DNA from 3 places in the Pseudoalteromonas sp. SWXJZ10B genome. Region 1 is predicted to be linked to each of the others. Evidence: predicted binding sites of a transcription regulator. Region 1 holds the regulator's gene; each other region holds the start of a gene.
What was found. Region 1 encodes LexA, which represses DNA repair genes until DNA is damaged. Its sites were predicted from a motif close to TACTGTATNNNNATACAGTA; they were not measured.
Positions count from the first base shown of each region.

Region 2: a site for LexA is predicted at 2,308-2,327, ahead of I6F54_RS16770 (exonuclease domain-containing protein). Genes of this name have one in related genera too.
Region 3: a site for LexA is predicted at 2,840-2,859, ahead of I6F54_RS03220 (LexA family protein). Genes of this name have one in related genera too.

Region 1 covers NZ_JADYXD010000035.1:13,118-17,469, forward strand. The annotation lists gene I6F54_RS19420 (membrane protein) at 1-565, opposite strand, end outside; gene I6F54_RS19425 (hypothetical protein) at 879-1,259, shown strand; gene I6F54_RS19430 (PaaI family thioesterase) at 1,260-1,700, opposite strand; gene lexA (transcriptional repressor LexA) at 1,868-2,485, shown strand; gene coxB (cytochrome c oxidase subunit II) at 2,969-4,111, shown strand; gene ctaD (cytochrome c oxidase subunit I) at 4,111-4,352, shown strand, end outside.
Region 2 covers NZ_JADYXD010000023.1:33,809-38,160, reverse strand. The annotation lists gene I6F54_RS16775 (DMT family transporter) at 1-94, shown strand, start outside; gene I6F54_RS16770 (exonuclease domain-containing protein) at 137-2,296, opposite strand; partial or broken gene I6F54_RS16765 (tyrosine-protein phosphatase) at 2,426-2,605, shown strand; gene I6F54_RS16760 (hypothetical protein) at 2,733-3,071, opposite strand; gene I6F54_RS16755 (hypothetical protein) at 3,450-4,352, opposite strand, start outside.
Region 3 covers NZ_JADYXD010000002.1:306,653-311,004, forward strand. The annotation lists gene I6F54_RS03210 (AAA family ATPase) at 1-970, opposite strand, end outside; gene I6F54_RS03215 (Y-family DNA polymerase) at 1,168-2,427, opposite strand; gene I6F54_RS03220 (LexA family protein) at 2,412-2,828, opposite strand; gene I6F54_RS03225 (endonuclease) at 3,111-3,839, shown strand; gene I6F54_RS03230 (DEAD/DEAH box helicase) at 4,100-4,352, shown strand, end outside.

The DNA.
Region 1 (4,352 bases):
GTAACATCCAAAAAAAGTCGAAAATTCGCCATAGTGTGCTGCGAACGGTGACAACTCTGCCGTTATTTTCTGACAAGTACAGTGTTGTGTTAAATGTGTCGTCAAATTGTACCTGCCAAACATTGGTTTTATATCCAACTTCTCGCATACCTTGCTTTAGCAGTACAGCGCTTGTCACTTGAGCATCAATAAGTAGGTGTGCTTTAGCATTTGCGGTAATTTGTATTTTAGTTGGCGGCTCAAAAGGCCGGCCTGTTATACCGTTAAAGCTTTGCTGTTCATCTTTATTTATTACTGTAATTATAGGTGTGGTTAAAAAGTTCTCAAAAATTATTTGTGTTGGATTAACCACCTGAGATGCAATATCGTTAAGGGAGGCAACATAATCAGCCTGCGTAAATGGGTTATTAAGAGTACGTGTTGCAAGATGCTCCCCATGAACTTTATCAAGAGGAATAGCGCTCATGACTAAACCGCCTAATAGCCAAGCTAAAATTTGTAATGTGAGCAAATAACCGAGCCATTTATGTAACTTGCGAGCATACTTAAATATTTTTTTATTCATGTTTTAGTCTTATTATTTTTAGAGGCTAGTTTATTACATTAATGGGATTAGTTACTGCGACATTTTGTCGCAGTTTAAACTATAGCTTACTGTAATCATTTAAAAATAAAAAAGATTACACTTAAATTGCTAACATGACTTATTTGTTTAATTGAGCTGAGTGTTTGATATCCAGCTAGCTTTAAACGCTAAAAAATACTTAAAAGCTGCGAAATATCTATATAAAGTGGTTAATAGAGCATAGTTGATTTGGTATAACGGTAAAACTGCGTTAAAGTTTGCAATGAAATTATTAGAGGATAAATACGAAACGATGTCGGAAATTCAATTTTTAAATGTAGATCTTGAGCTTGAATCAAAGCAAGATATTAGTTTGCTAGTGGCAGACTTGAAAAAAGTCGCGACGATTTTACATTATGACAAAGACGAATACCGTCAATTAGCGCGTATTGAAGCAACAGGTGTAGTAAACACGCCTGACAAAGCAATAAACCATATATGTGAGCTTATTGAATCGTGTTCGCGTAACGCGCTAAAGCAATGGTTAAGCTGTTCACGTAGAACGTTTGATATTGGTTTTGAATCAGGCACTTCCCCTAAGTGCTTTAATCAAGCCTTAGATGCAGATACATTACTACGTATATCTGCGATTGGTGCGGGTATGGAAATTACAATTTACCCAATCGAAAAGTAACTATCTTCGCTCTACGACTGCTGCGGTCATTTTTGATACGCAGCACAGCTCATTGCGGCTATTTGTAATTTTTATTTCCCACACTGAACTACGTTTGCCAATATGAAACGCTCTTGCCGTTGCTGTTAAAGTGCCGTTGCGAGATGCTTTTAAATGACTTGCGCTAATTTCCTGCCCCACGCAGTAAAATTTTGTAAAATCGACAACAAAGTTAGCTGCATAGCTGGCAACTGTTTCGGCAAGTACAACGTTAGCACCGCCGTGAACCATTCCCATTGGGTTATGATGCTCAGGAATTGCCGGCATAGTGGCTACTAAGTAATCATCACCAATTTCAGTGACTTCTATTCCCATGGTTTTCATTAATGTTCCTTGGCCATCAATGCCTTGTTCTAACTGCTTGCACAGCTCTAAAGTGATGGGCTGGTACCAAATACTCATAATGACTCCTTTGCTTTTTTAATCATTTATAAACCTAGCGTTAGTTATATCCCTAAAATGTACACAAGTGAAATTACTTTGGCTATTTTAAGGCTTAATTTAAATTTGCGATTTTTATTTAACTGTATATACTCACAGTTAAATGTACTGTATGGAAAACCAGTTGTATGCGACCATTAACGAACCGCCAAGCTCAAATACTCGAACTAATTAAAGTTTTTATTAAAGACACTGGTATGCCTCCTACACGTGCTGAAATAGCGCAAACATTAGGTTTTAAAAGTGCCAATGCTGCTGAAGAACATTTAAAAGCACTTGCTAAAAAAGGCGCAATTAAAATGAAACCAGGTGCAAGCCGTGGTATTCAGTTAATTGAAGAAGAAGAGCCAGAACAATTAGGTTTACCGCTTATAGGGCGTGTTGCTGCTGGTTCACCTATTTTGGCGCAAGAGCACGTTGAAAGTCACTGCAAAATCGATCCATTAATGTTTAAACCGGCTGCAGATTTTTTACTACGCGTTAACGGTATGAGCATGAAAGATATTGGTATTATGGATGGTGATTTACTTGCTGTACATCGTACTCAAACCGCTGAAAACGGGCAAGTTGTTGTTGCCCGCCTAGACGAAGACGTAACTGTAAAACGTCTTGAGAAAGCGGGTCGTAAAGTATTACTTCATGCTGAAAACGACGATTTTGAATCTATTGAAGTAGATCTTGAGAATGAGTCTTTTAATATTGAAGGCTTAGCCGTTGGCGTTATAAGAAACGCTGATTGGATGTGACTTTAAAAATAGCTTTTAAACAAGCAGTTTTATAAATGCGTACTAATTAGTACGCATTTTCTGTTTTAAATTCGCACTAAAAATAGGGCATAAATAGCTCACTGACAATTTAAGCTGTAAACTTTTTTGCACTTATATTTTCCCCCTCCGAATGCGTTAAACCCCTTTGTTTTGCTCATCTTTTGAACTTCCTGTTACCTAGTTGGTTACTGATTTTTTATTAATTACTCAATATCACCTGATTGTTTTTTATACTAAAACTTGCTTGTTGTTCATTTTTTAGCTAATTATTAATGTGCTGAGCTAATAATAACTCACAGCTTTTTAGTTTTGAGAACACACAATATACACAAACCCGTTGTTGGCGCAGCAAAACCAATCAATATTAAATGAGATTGACTAAAAAAATAAAAATAACGAATTGGCGTTTAAGCCGTATGCCTCTTCGCTTTGCATTCGCAATAGCATCAAAGGAGCCGTCACATGGGTAAACTGACCTCTACCTTGTGGCTTATATTATGTGTTTTTTCGCACCCAGTTTTGGCTAACAGCCAATACAATATGCGCAAAGGCGTAACCGATATAAGCAATAATGTATATCAGCTGCACATGACCATATTTATAATATGTTGTGTGATTGGGGTGATAGTGTTCGCAATTATGTTTTGGGCACTTATTCATCACCGTAAATCTAAAGGGGCTGTACCTGCCCAATTTCACGAAAGCACTAAAGTAGAAATACTTTGGACTGCAATCCCGTTTGTTATTTTAATTGCTATGGCAGTACCAGCCACTAAAACCCTAATTGCAATGGAAGATGCCAGCAAAGCTGATCTCACTATTAAAATTACAGGCTCGCAATGGAAATGGCATTATGAATATATGGGTGAAGATGTAGAGTTCTACTCTATTTTATCTACCCCGCAAGATGAAATAGCGAATCTTGCAGATAAAAATCCTAACTACTTACTTGAGGTTGATAAACCTCTCGTACTGCCAATAAATCAAAAAGTACGATTTTTAATGACTTCTGACGATGTTATTCACTCTTGGTGGGTACCTGATTTTGCAGTTAAAAAAGATGCGAATCCCGGCTTTATAAACGAAACATGGACGAACATAAACGAAGAAGGTACTTACCGAGGCCAATGTGCTGAGTTGTGTGGTAAAGATCATGGCTTTATGCCCGTTGTGGTGGTCGCTAAATCTGAGGCTGATTTTAAAACGTGGCTTGCAGATGCAAAGCAAGCTAAACAAAAAGCAGCATTAGCAGATGCCGCATTACTTGATAAAACCCTCCCAAAAGAAGAATTAATGACTTTAGGCGAACAAGTATATATGGCCAATTGTGCTGCATGTCATCAGCCTACTGGCATGGGGTTACCGGGTGTATTTCCTGCACTTAAAGGCAGCCCTATAGTGCTTGGCGATATAAAAGATCACATTGATGTAGTTATCCATGGGCGACCCGGTACGGCAATGCAAGCATTTGCCAAACAGTTATCTATAAAGCAATTAGCAGCGGTTATTACTTATAAACGTAATGCGTGGGGTAATGATACGGGTGATGTTATTCAACCGAGTCAAATACAGGCAGCACTTGATGCCAAAGTGGAGGCGAACTAATGAGTAGCATAGTAGAACAATCTAACGCCAATGAAGCTCATCATGCTCATCACCCAGCTAAAGGTTTTAAACGCTGGCTTTACACAACTAATCATAAAGATATAGGTAGTTTATATTTAATTTTTTCGCTGACCATGTTCTTAATTGGTGGTGGAATGGCCATGGTGATCAGAGCTGAATTATTTCAACCAGGTTTACAGTTGGTCGATCCTCACTTTTTTAATCAAATGACCACAGTGCA
Region 2 (4,352 bases), on a different contig from region 1:
AAATACATTACTAGGCGCACTATTTGTAATTGTAGGCACAATGCTAGTTACTGGTTTTTTACCACGAAAAAAACACTTAGCTAAAACAAGCTAAGTGCTTTTAATTTATACTACCTCTTACGTTAAGATTTACTGCTTATTCACTAATTTGGGATTGCTGAATAAGTAATAACAGCTCGGCAGTAGCCGTTGCATCGGCAAGGGCGCGGTGATGGCTGGTTAAATTTAAATTAAAGTGCGATGAAAGATTGCCCAGCGAATACGACTTTAAGCCTTTAAACGCTTTGCGCGATTCAACCACGGTGCACATTTTTGGCATTTTAAAAAAGTGCCCTGCCATCTCGCATTCTTTTTTAATAAAGCCGTAGTCAAAATTAACGTTATGGGCTACAAAAATACTGCCTGCTAGTTTATCAATTAGTGGCTTTACAACCTCTGCAAATACGGGCGCGTTATAAACCATGCTGTCGCTAATACCAGTTAGTGACGTTATAAATCCAGGTATGTGCCGCTGTGGATTTACAAGTGTCGTCCAGGTGTCTATTACTTTGCCGTGCTGTACTTTTACAAGGCCAATTTCGGTAATGCGGTTACCGCCTTTTAAGCCGCCCGTGGTTTCTATATCGACCACACTGTAAATACGGTTTGGATCTACAAACCATTTAACAGCGGCAATGTGTACCTCAAAGCCCACATTTTTTAAGTTATCAATGGTGGTTAATTGGTTGCGCCTAAGTTTGTCGCCCGGTGCTTTTACTTCTTCAAAATGTACTTTGCCATTATTGATAACCATTAAGTCGGGGTAGCCGTCTTTTAGTTGTAAATAATGCTTACTCATATTGGTTAAATGAGTAATTAATGCCTCATGCGGGCTATTTAAAATGAGTGCTTCTAACGGTTGTAGTAGCTCTTGGTGCCATCTAAATAAACCATTAGGTTGCTCAAAGTATTGCGCTGCATTTTTGCATACTAAATTAAGTAATGCTTGCGACGTTTGGCACTGCGCTAAGCGCTCATCTATTTGTGTTTGCTGCGCTTCATAAAAATTACCAAGCCTTAATACTTGCGGATAAATATCAAACTCATTACATGGCGGGTAAGGCGACTCTACAAATAACTCGTGCCAAAATACTAAACCAAACAAACTTTGCCAAAGCGTGTTTTCGGTATTAAATACTGCCATACCTTGGCGAGTATAATAATCGTTTACGCCCTGCTCTACTTCACCTCGGTACAGTTCATCTATTTCTAGCACGCACTGGGTATCGCTAAGCATGGCACTTAAACGCGAACGTGTTTTTTTATTAAACTTACGCATTAAAAAATCGTCAGCAAAATACAGTAAATCATCCGTAAGCGGATTTTCAATAATGGCTTCTAACCGTGCTTTTACCCATTCTTTATTGCCAAGCCTGTATTGCTCTCTTATTTGAATTTCTTGTGCTTCGCTATCATCCACGCACCCTTCAAGTAAGCTAAAAGCAAGTTCGCTATCAACACCTTTTAATTGCCGATAAAGCCTTACTAATAATTTGTTTTTTAACGCAACAGCAATGGCACCGTGCGCGGCTTGCACTAAAACCTGCGACCCTAAAGCAACGTAATCGCTCTCATCGGTTATATTTTTGAATACTAACCGATAACGGTTTAGTAAATAGTTTGATTGCGCTTCATTAAGTGTTTCAAAGCGCGACAAACTCTCGCTGTGGCCTTCGCGCGTAGCGGTTAAGCCTAAGTCTCGCATTACAAAACGATTTTGATGATTCACATCACCACCGCTTAGTTTGCCTGCAAATAAAAACTCAAAATACTCGTAATAATCACTGCGGTTATTAATTACATATTGGCTATAAAGCGGCGCAAGCTCGTGTGGGCAGGCTTTAAAAAACTCACGGGCAATATCCACCAGCGCGCCTTTAGCGGCACTCTTTTTAAAGCTTATTTGATCTGGGTAATTACTTAGCAACTCCAGCAAAGCAGGTTTGGTTAAGTGAGCCAAAAGCTGCGAGTAATGCTGCTCGTTTGGCTCAAATAAAATACCGGCTTTTTTTAGCGTATAAATAGCCTGATGCGGCGAGGTTATTTCTTCATAATTAAGCGATTGCGCTTGCACCAAATAAGGCTTACGCGAATACACACGCGCCAACATGCACTGGCTTTGCTCATCTAGCTGGTTAATTTTACTAATAAATTCACTATGTTTAGGCTCAAGTAAATGCATGCATTTACTTGTTACAAACTCAATAAGCTCTCTAAAATGCGCTAAATAGTATTTTGCTGGTAATTCTTTTTTCATAATATCGCCACAACTGTATATAAAAACAGTATCTAGTATTTGCGCTTATTATTCAATCTTAAACTTGTAATCAGTAATGCTTATAGTTGCCATATAAAAATAATGCAGAGTCAATAAGCACTAAATGTAAAAAGCGACACATTACAAACCACACTACACAAACAGACCATTGTCATACATTGCAAAGGCGGCACTGGCCGTACAAAGTTGGTAGCTGCACTTATTTTAAATTCTGCAGGTTACACAAAAGAAGAAGTATACAACCGAGTACAAAGCATTCGACCTAAAGCACTGGCTATAGAATTGTAAAAAGAGAACTTTGAGGTGTAAGGCAGAGACTGGGGAGGATTTAGCACTATAAATAGTGCTAAAAATATTTTTATACTAGTTATGGATTAGCGGTTGATGGTTTTAACTCTTGTTAGCTACCTTTACATTACGTTTGCTCGATAGATTTACTTAGTATTACACCGTCAACAATCATGAACCACTTGCCTTCTTCTTGGTATGGCGCTTTAGTAACGTCAAAAGTAGTTGTAAAAAATGCGAGTCCTACAATGAAGTCATCCCCAAAAAATTCTTTTAAAGGTGCATTAATCGAAGTTGAGCCACCGCTTTTTAAACGTTTATAAGAAACGGTACCGTCGGCAAGAATCAATAAATACATCTCTTTACTTTGCCATTCACCTACATATGATAATTTATTTTCAGGTAATGGTTTACTACACCCGAGCAAAGTAAAAACACTAAAAAATATTACTATTAAACTCTTCATATTCCCTCACGATTACTCATAGGCCAAGAGGCTGCTAACGCTGAATTATGTCGAGCGGCCTACTCTTGTCGGTATCCGCTCTAACTCCATTGTTATGAGCTTTAATCAAACATTGAAGTTTATTTAGATTGAAAATAGCAAATCACCTTTAATATTAGTGAAAATTAGATAGCTAATGATGAACAATATCACTCCAAAAATGAAAAGTAATAGCGCAACAAGGTCACACTCGAATACATTCATATAAACGTCCTTCTCTAAATGGCGATATAATTACTGTAACCACTTGTTATTTTAACCGAAGTGACCTAAGACATCATGTACGCTCAAAATATCCATTAGGGTTAACACAGTAATGCGGATCTACGAACCAGCCATTCAACGCTCATAGCAATAGTCTAAGATTTCGTTGATTCCAACCTCTTCACGGGCCAGCTTCACCTCCAATTCGTTAAGGTATGCGACATTGGGCAATTCATCAGTTCCCGATATTTTAACCGAGAAATCAGCTTTGTAACTTTTACCAACCCTCGAGAGCTCACTGCTGAGTTGGTTCAAAATATCATCTATCAACAAGAGTTGGTTTCGTCGAAAGCGGATAAGTCGGTGACAATCGAAGAAGTCCGATCGCTTTATCGAGTCATATTTTCTGCCGTTCCAGCCGGTTCTTCGCGTAGCACGATACAAAGCATGTTCTTGCGTATCTTTCCACACACTAAAATCGAAATGGTTGGTCGGATTAGGAGTGTCGTGTGTAGCCTGAGAGTGGAAGTTCGTTTCCCCAAATTGGTGTTTGTCAAGGACAGTTAAGGTCCTGTTCTGTGCGGATAACATGCGTTTTATTAGTATGGGCATGTCGAAGCGCATTACTTTGGCTGCATCCAAGATCCGTATTTCTCTCGAAAATACCTCGCCATCTCGATCCCAGTGCCTTTCCCGTCGCTTAGGCACCCACTGAATAAGAGTACCAAAAAGACTCAGAACGCCGTATGAGTGGAATGAAGCCAAGTGAATTTTTTCCTGCTCTGTATCTTCGTGAATAAAAAAGTACGAACTTCCGCACCAAATTAGCGACTGAGCTATTTCCTCCACCAGCCCACGTATTGATTCGTCAATAGTATGTGAACCGTATCTTGTATTAACGTTACCAAGTAGCTTTTGCATGAGGTCGTCGTCATTTGACTCAATTTCGAATAAATTACTACTTCCACGGCTCATTGAATTAAACAATCTCGCAAAATCTTCATCGAACATCCGGCGATTGAAGCCAGGCCTCTCTTG
Region 3 (4,352 bases), on a different contig from region 1:
TGGATAATTTTTTGAGAGCTGCTTCCAACTTATCTGTTGGCTTTAACATTACCTTAGACAACCTTTCTATATCTTCTTTCTTTTTAACGATTAAGCCGTTGGTTTCGTCCCCGAGTAAGATTAGAGCTTCGGAAATCAAGGTTTTATTAGGGTATCGAGAAAGTAGTCGATCTTTTCTTTTTTCAAACCCACTTAATTCTGCATTCTTGTTATCAATAACAAGCATTGACTTCTCAACTTCCTTTTCCTTAGCTTTCAACTCATTTTCTTTAAGGGCGACAACTGGTAACCTGTTCTCTATTGTTTTATTAAAACCATTACAAAAGCTATTAAACTCCTCCAGACCAAACAAAGCAGATAAACGTTGCTGTTGGCCTTGTGGCGCGTATGAAGACACTCTAGCAAAGGATTCTATTCTATTCCTTTCAACAAAAATAAATTCATTATCTAGTGGCGCTTGGATTGCTGAGCCTGACTTTCCGTCATCATATTCAACTTCTAAAGATACTGCTATGTTTGGCGATAACATGTTGCTTGCATACTGAAAAGAGTCAAATCTTTTACTTGAGGCCTCATTGACTTTACCTGTCAGAGAATACTCTAGAGCTTCACAGAAGCTGGATTTTCCTGTTCCATTAAGTCCAAATATAAAAGTGTAACTCTTGCTTAAATCAAAGTACTGTTGCTCATTGAAACCTCGAAAGCCTTTAATTGATAGCTTTTTTAGGCTTTTAATTTTTGGTTTGTTTGAAGGTACTTCGATTTCAGAATTGGCATATGGCAAAACATTTTTGCCATCACTCTTGATGAGTTCAACCAATTTGTTTGCTCTGGCACCGCCAGAGGAGGATTTAGCTTCTACATCTGAAAAGTTAGTTAAAATCAAATTTGCTAACTTTAATTCTTGAACACTCATAGAGCTTGAGGATTGAGACAAGAATTTTTGATATTCTATGAATGACTTTGACAAATCTTAAACTCCATCTCACGATTTGGTTACATTACGCAAAGAAAAATAACACCATTTTTGTGGTTAATAGTTAACACTGAACAGTGTGTATTCCATGATCCGATAATTTCACCAATACTTACTATTGTAAACAAGTAATTAAAATAGCTCTAATTCAAGACTTGTTATATTGCACCTAATCACAGCTATAAGACTCTTTAATCGCAATCTATGATTGGGATATCTGACCAACGAGTTGTGTAGTGAGGCGATAGAAAAGCTCGCTTCATGCTCCATGACTTTGTAAGCTTTTCACTTCCTAGAGATAAAGTGCCAACCCCATAACGTTTATTTATAGCATCCAAGCACGCCATTACTTCTGGATTATCTTTGCTTACAGCAAACAGATCCTTTTGCTGGAATGACTCATTTTCTAATTCTATTGCGCCAATACCGCAGCGATAAAAGCGCGTGTTAGATTTAAAAATATCATTAATAACATCTGAGACAGCGTTAGCTATGACATTGGTATCAGATGTGGGTATAGGAAAATCATAGAGCAAAGACTTTTTATAATACATGTCTTCGTGTGGCGAGCTTGCAGCGAATATAACGAGTCGCTTTGCTAATGACTGCTGTTTCCTTAGCTTACGCCCAACAATCGCTGCGTGTGTCACGAGGGCTGATTTTAATGTATTTAAATCACTCACTCTTTCCCCGAAACTTCTTGTAGAGTAGATTTCTTTTTTATTCTGTTTTACTTCATCCCAGCTCAAACAGGCGATGCCATTGAGTTCACTTACAGTCCTCTCAACAACAACGCTAAAAATACGTCGCATTGCTTTTGGGTTTTGATTCGCTAAATCCCATGCACTTTTAATTCCCATCACCTTGAGTTTCCTACCGAGTCGAGAACCAATACCCCAGACATCGGTAACATCCAACCGCATAAGTACTTCTTGGCGTGATATATCATCATTAATCACAGCAACCCCGTTATAGCCTGACAGTTTTTTTGCTGCATGATTGGCTGCTTTAGCTAACGTTGGCGTAGTGCCAAAGCCTACCCCAACGGGCAGTCCTGTCTCACGCCATACAGCCCGGCGTATAGTGTGTCCGTAGTCAGTCCAGTCGTTAATAATTTTAGAAAAACCAGTAAAACGTAAAAATGACTCATCAATACTATAAACATAATGGTCATCACAAAAACGATTGATGACTGTCATCATTCTTTCACTCAAATCAGCGTAGAGTTCATAATTCGATGAGCGCACAACGACATTATGCTGCTCTAAATAGGGTTTTATTTTAAAGTAAGGCTCGAACTTAGGGATGTTAAGCTTTCTCGCAATAGGACATATAGCGCAGATACAGCCATCATTATTTGTCAATACAACAACGGGCTTGTGCCGTAAAGAAGGGTCAAACACCTTTTCTGCACTTGCATAAAAGGCCACCGCATCTACGAGGGCAAACATCGATTTAACTCAACTTTATTTTTGTGTAGGCGGATACTCGTAGTAACGACACCTTCGAGTTTAAAGTCATCATCTTTAGAAATATAAACAGATTTATAATCGTTAGATGCAGAGATTAGTAAACGCTTTGATTTATCGATGATTTTACAAACAAATGTACCGTTATAGTTTGCAACAATGATATCGCCTGTACTTACATCTTCAGCTCTATCAATAACTAACAAATCACCATCGAATATCCCTACGTCTTGCATAGAATGGCCTGAAGCTAGGCCAATAAAAGTGGCGTTAGGATGTTTTATTATCAGCTCATCGATTGAAATATCTAGCTCAATATATTCTGCGGCAGGAGATTCAAAGCCTGTAATACCTGCTTCTATGAAAATTGGAATAATGTACATATGCACCTCTATACTGTTTATATGTACAGTATAGTTTGAGAGATAAAACATACCAATACTTTTTTAATTTTAATTTAGGGGGCAAATTAAATTTGTAGATGAACCTTTATGTTAGGTAATAAATTCCTATCATTTTGTATACCACCCCACGATTATCAAGGGTCCAAGTTTGTATTCATAAAGAAGCCAGTTTATTTAAATTTATCTCTTGCCACTCTATATATTGAACTCCTCCTCAGTTACAGGCATATTCATAGGAATAACTAATTATCAGGTAACACTATGAAATTATTAACAACCTTACTACTAACAATACTAGGCAGTTCAGAAGTCTTAGCTGAAAATCAAGAAATCGAATCATTTAGTAAAGCGAAAAAGATTTTAGAAAAGCAAGTTTATAACAATCACCGAAGTACGCTTTACTGTGGTGCTGAATTTGATTCTCAGAAAAAAGTAACAGCACCAAAAGGCTTTACCACGACTAAGTATCTGAAGCGTGCCAAAAAAGTTGAGTGGGAGCATATTGTGCCTGCGGAGAATTTTGGCCGTACTTTCAGTGAATGGAGAGATGGACATAGCCAATGTGTTAGTAGTAAAGGGAAGTCATTTAAAGGTCGAAGATGTGCGGAGAAAGTTAATACTGAGTATCGCCTTATGCAGGCTGACATGTTTAACCTTTATCCTGCTATAGGTGCTGTTAATGCGTTAAGAAGTAATTATAATTTCACTGTACTGCCTTCAGCACAAAGTGATTTCGGTAGTTGTGCGATGAAGATAGATAACAGAAAAGCAGAACCGCCTGAATCAGCTAGAGGAGAGATTGCACGTACTTACCTTTATATGGAGAGCGCTTATAAACGTTATAATATGAGCTCATCACAGCGACAGCTGATGAATGCGTGGGATAATATGTACCCTGTAGATGATTGGGAATGTACTAGAGCAAAAAAAATATCTAGCTTACAGAAAAGCGAGAACAATGTCGTTAAAAGTAGGTGTGAAGCGAGATAGATCTTATAAGGTCTACAAGTATCTTCAGTCTTATAAGTGAAATATAGAGTGCTTCTGTAATCGACCTTAAATGCTCCTCTATTAACTATAGGTAGTCAATCGATAGCTCTTATATATGAACATCAAGATGCAATCCTTGGTCTAGGTTTATTAGTTTTTATTTCTCGATACCTGATGACAAATCCCAAGTAATTTAATAGGCTAGGCCACTATATAAGAAGCATCGGTAGCTCAGAGCTAAAACTACTCAAGGAAACGTAATGTCCGAATATTGTTTTTTTACCCCGGAGTCTCAGGCACTAGCTGAATCAGCTAACCTCAAATATTTATTAGAACAATTTGCAGAAAATAACAAAAAGCAAATTTATGTTTTAACTCGACCATTATCGAAAGAAGATCTCACTTATGATTATGAACAAGGATTTGTAATTTTTGCTTCGGGCTATAAACCATGCTTTGTTGATACTGGAAGTAATGTAGAAAAATTTGAAGAATTCGTCGATGATTTTATAG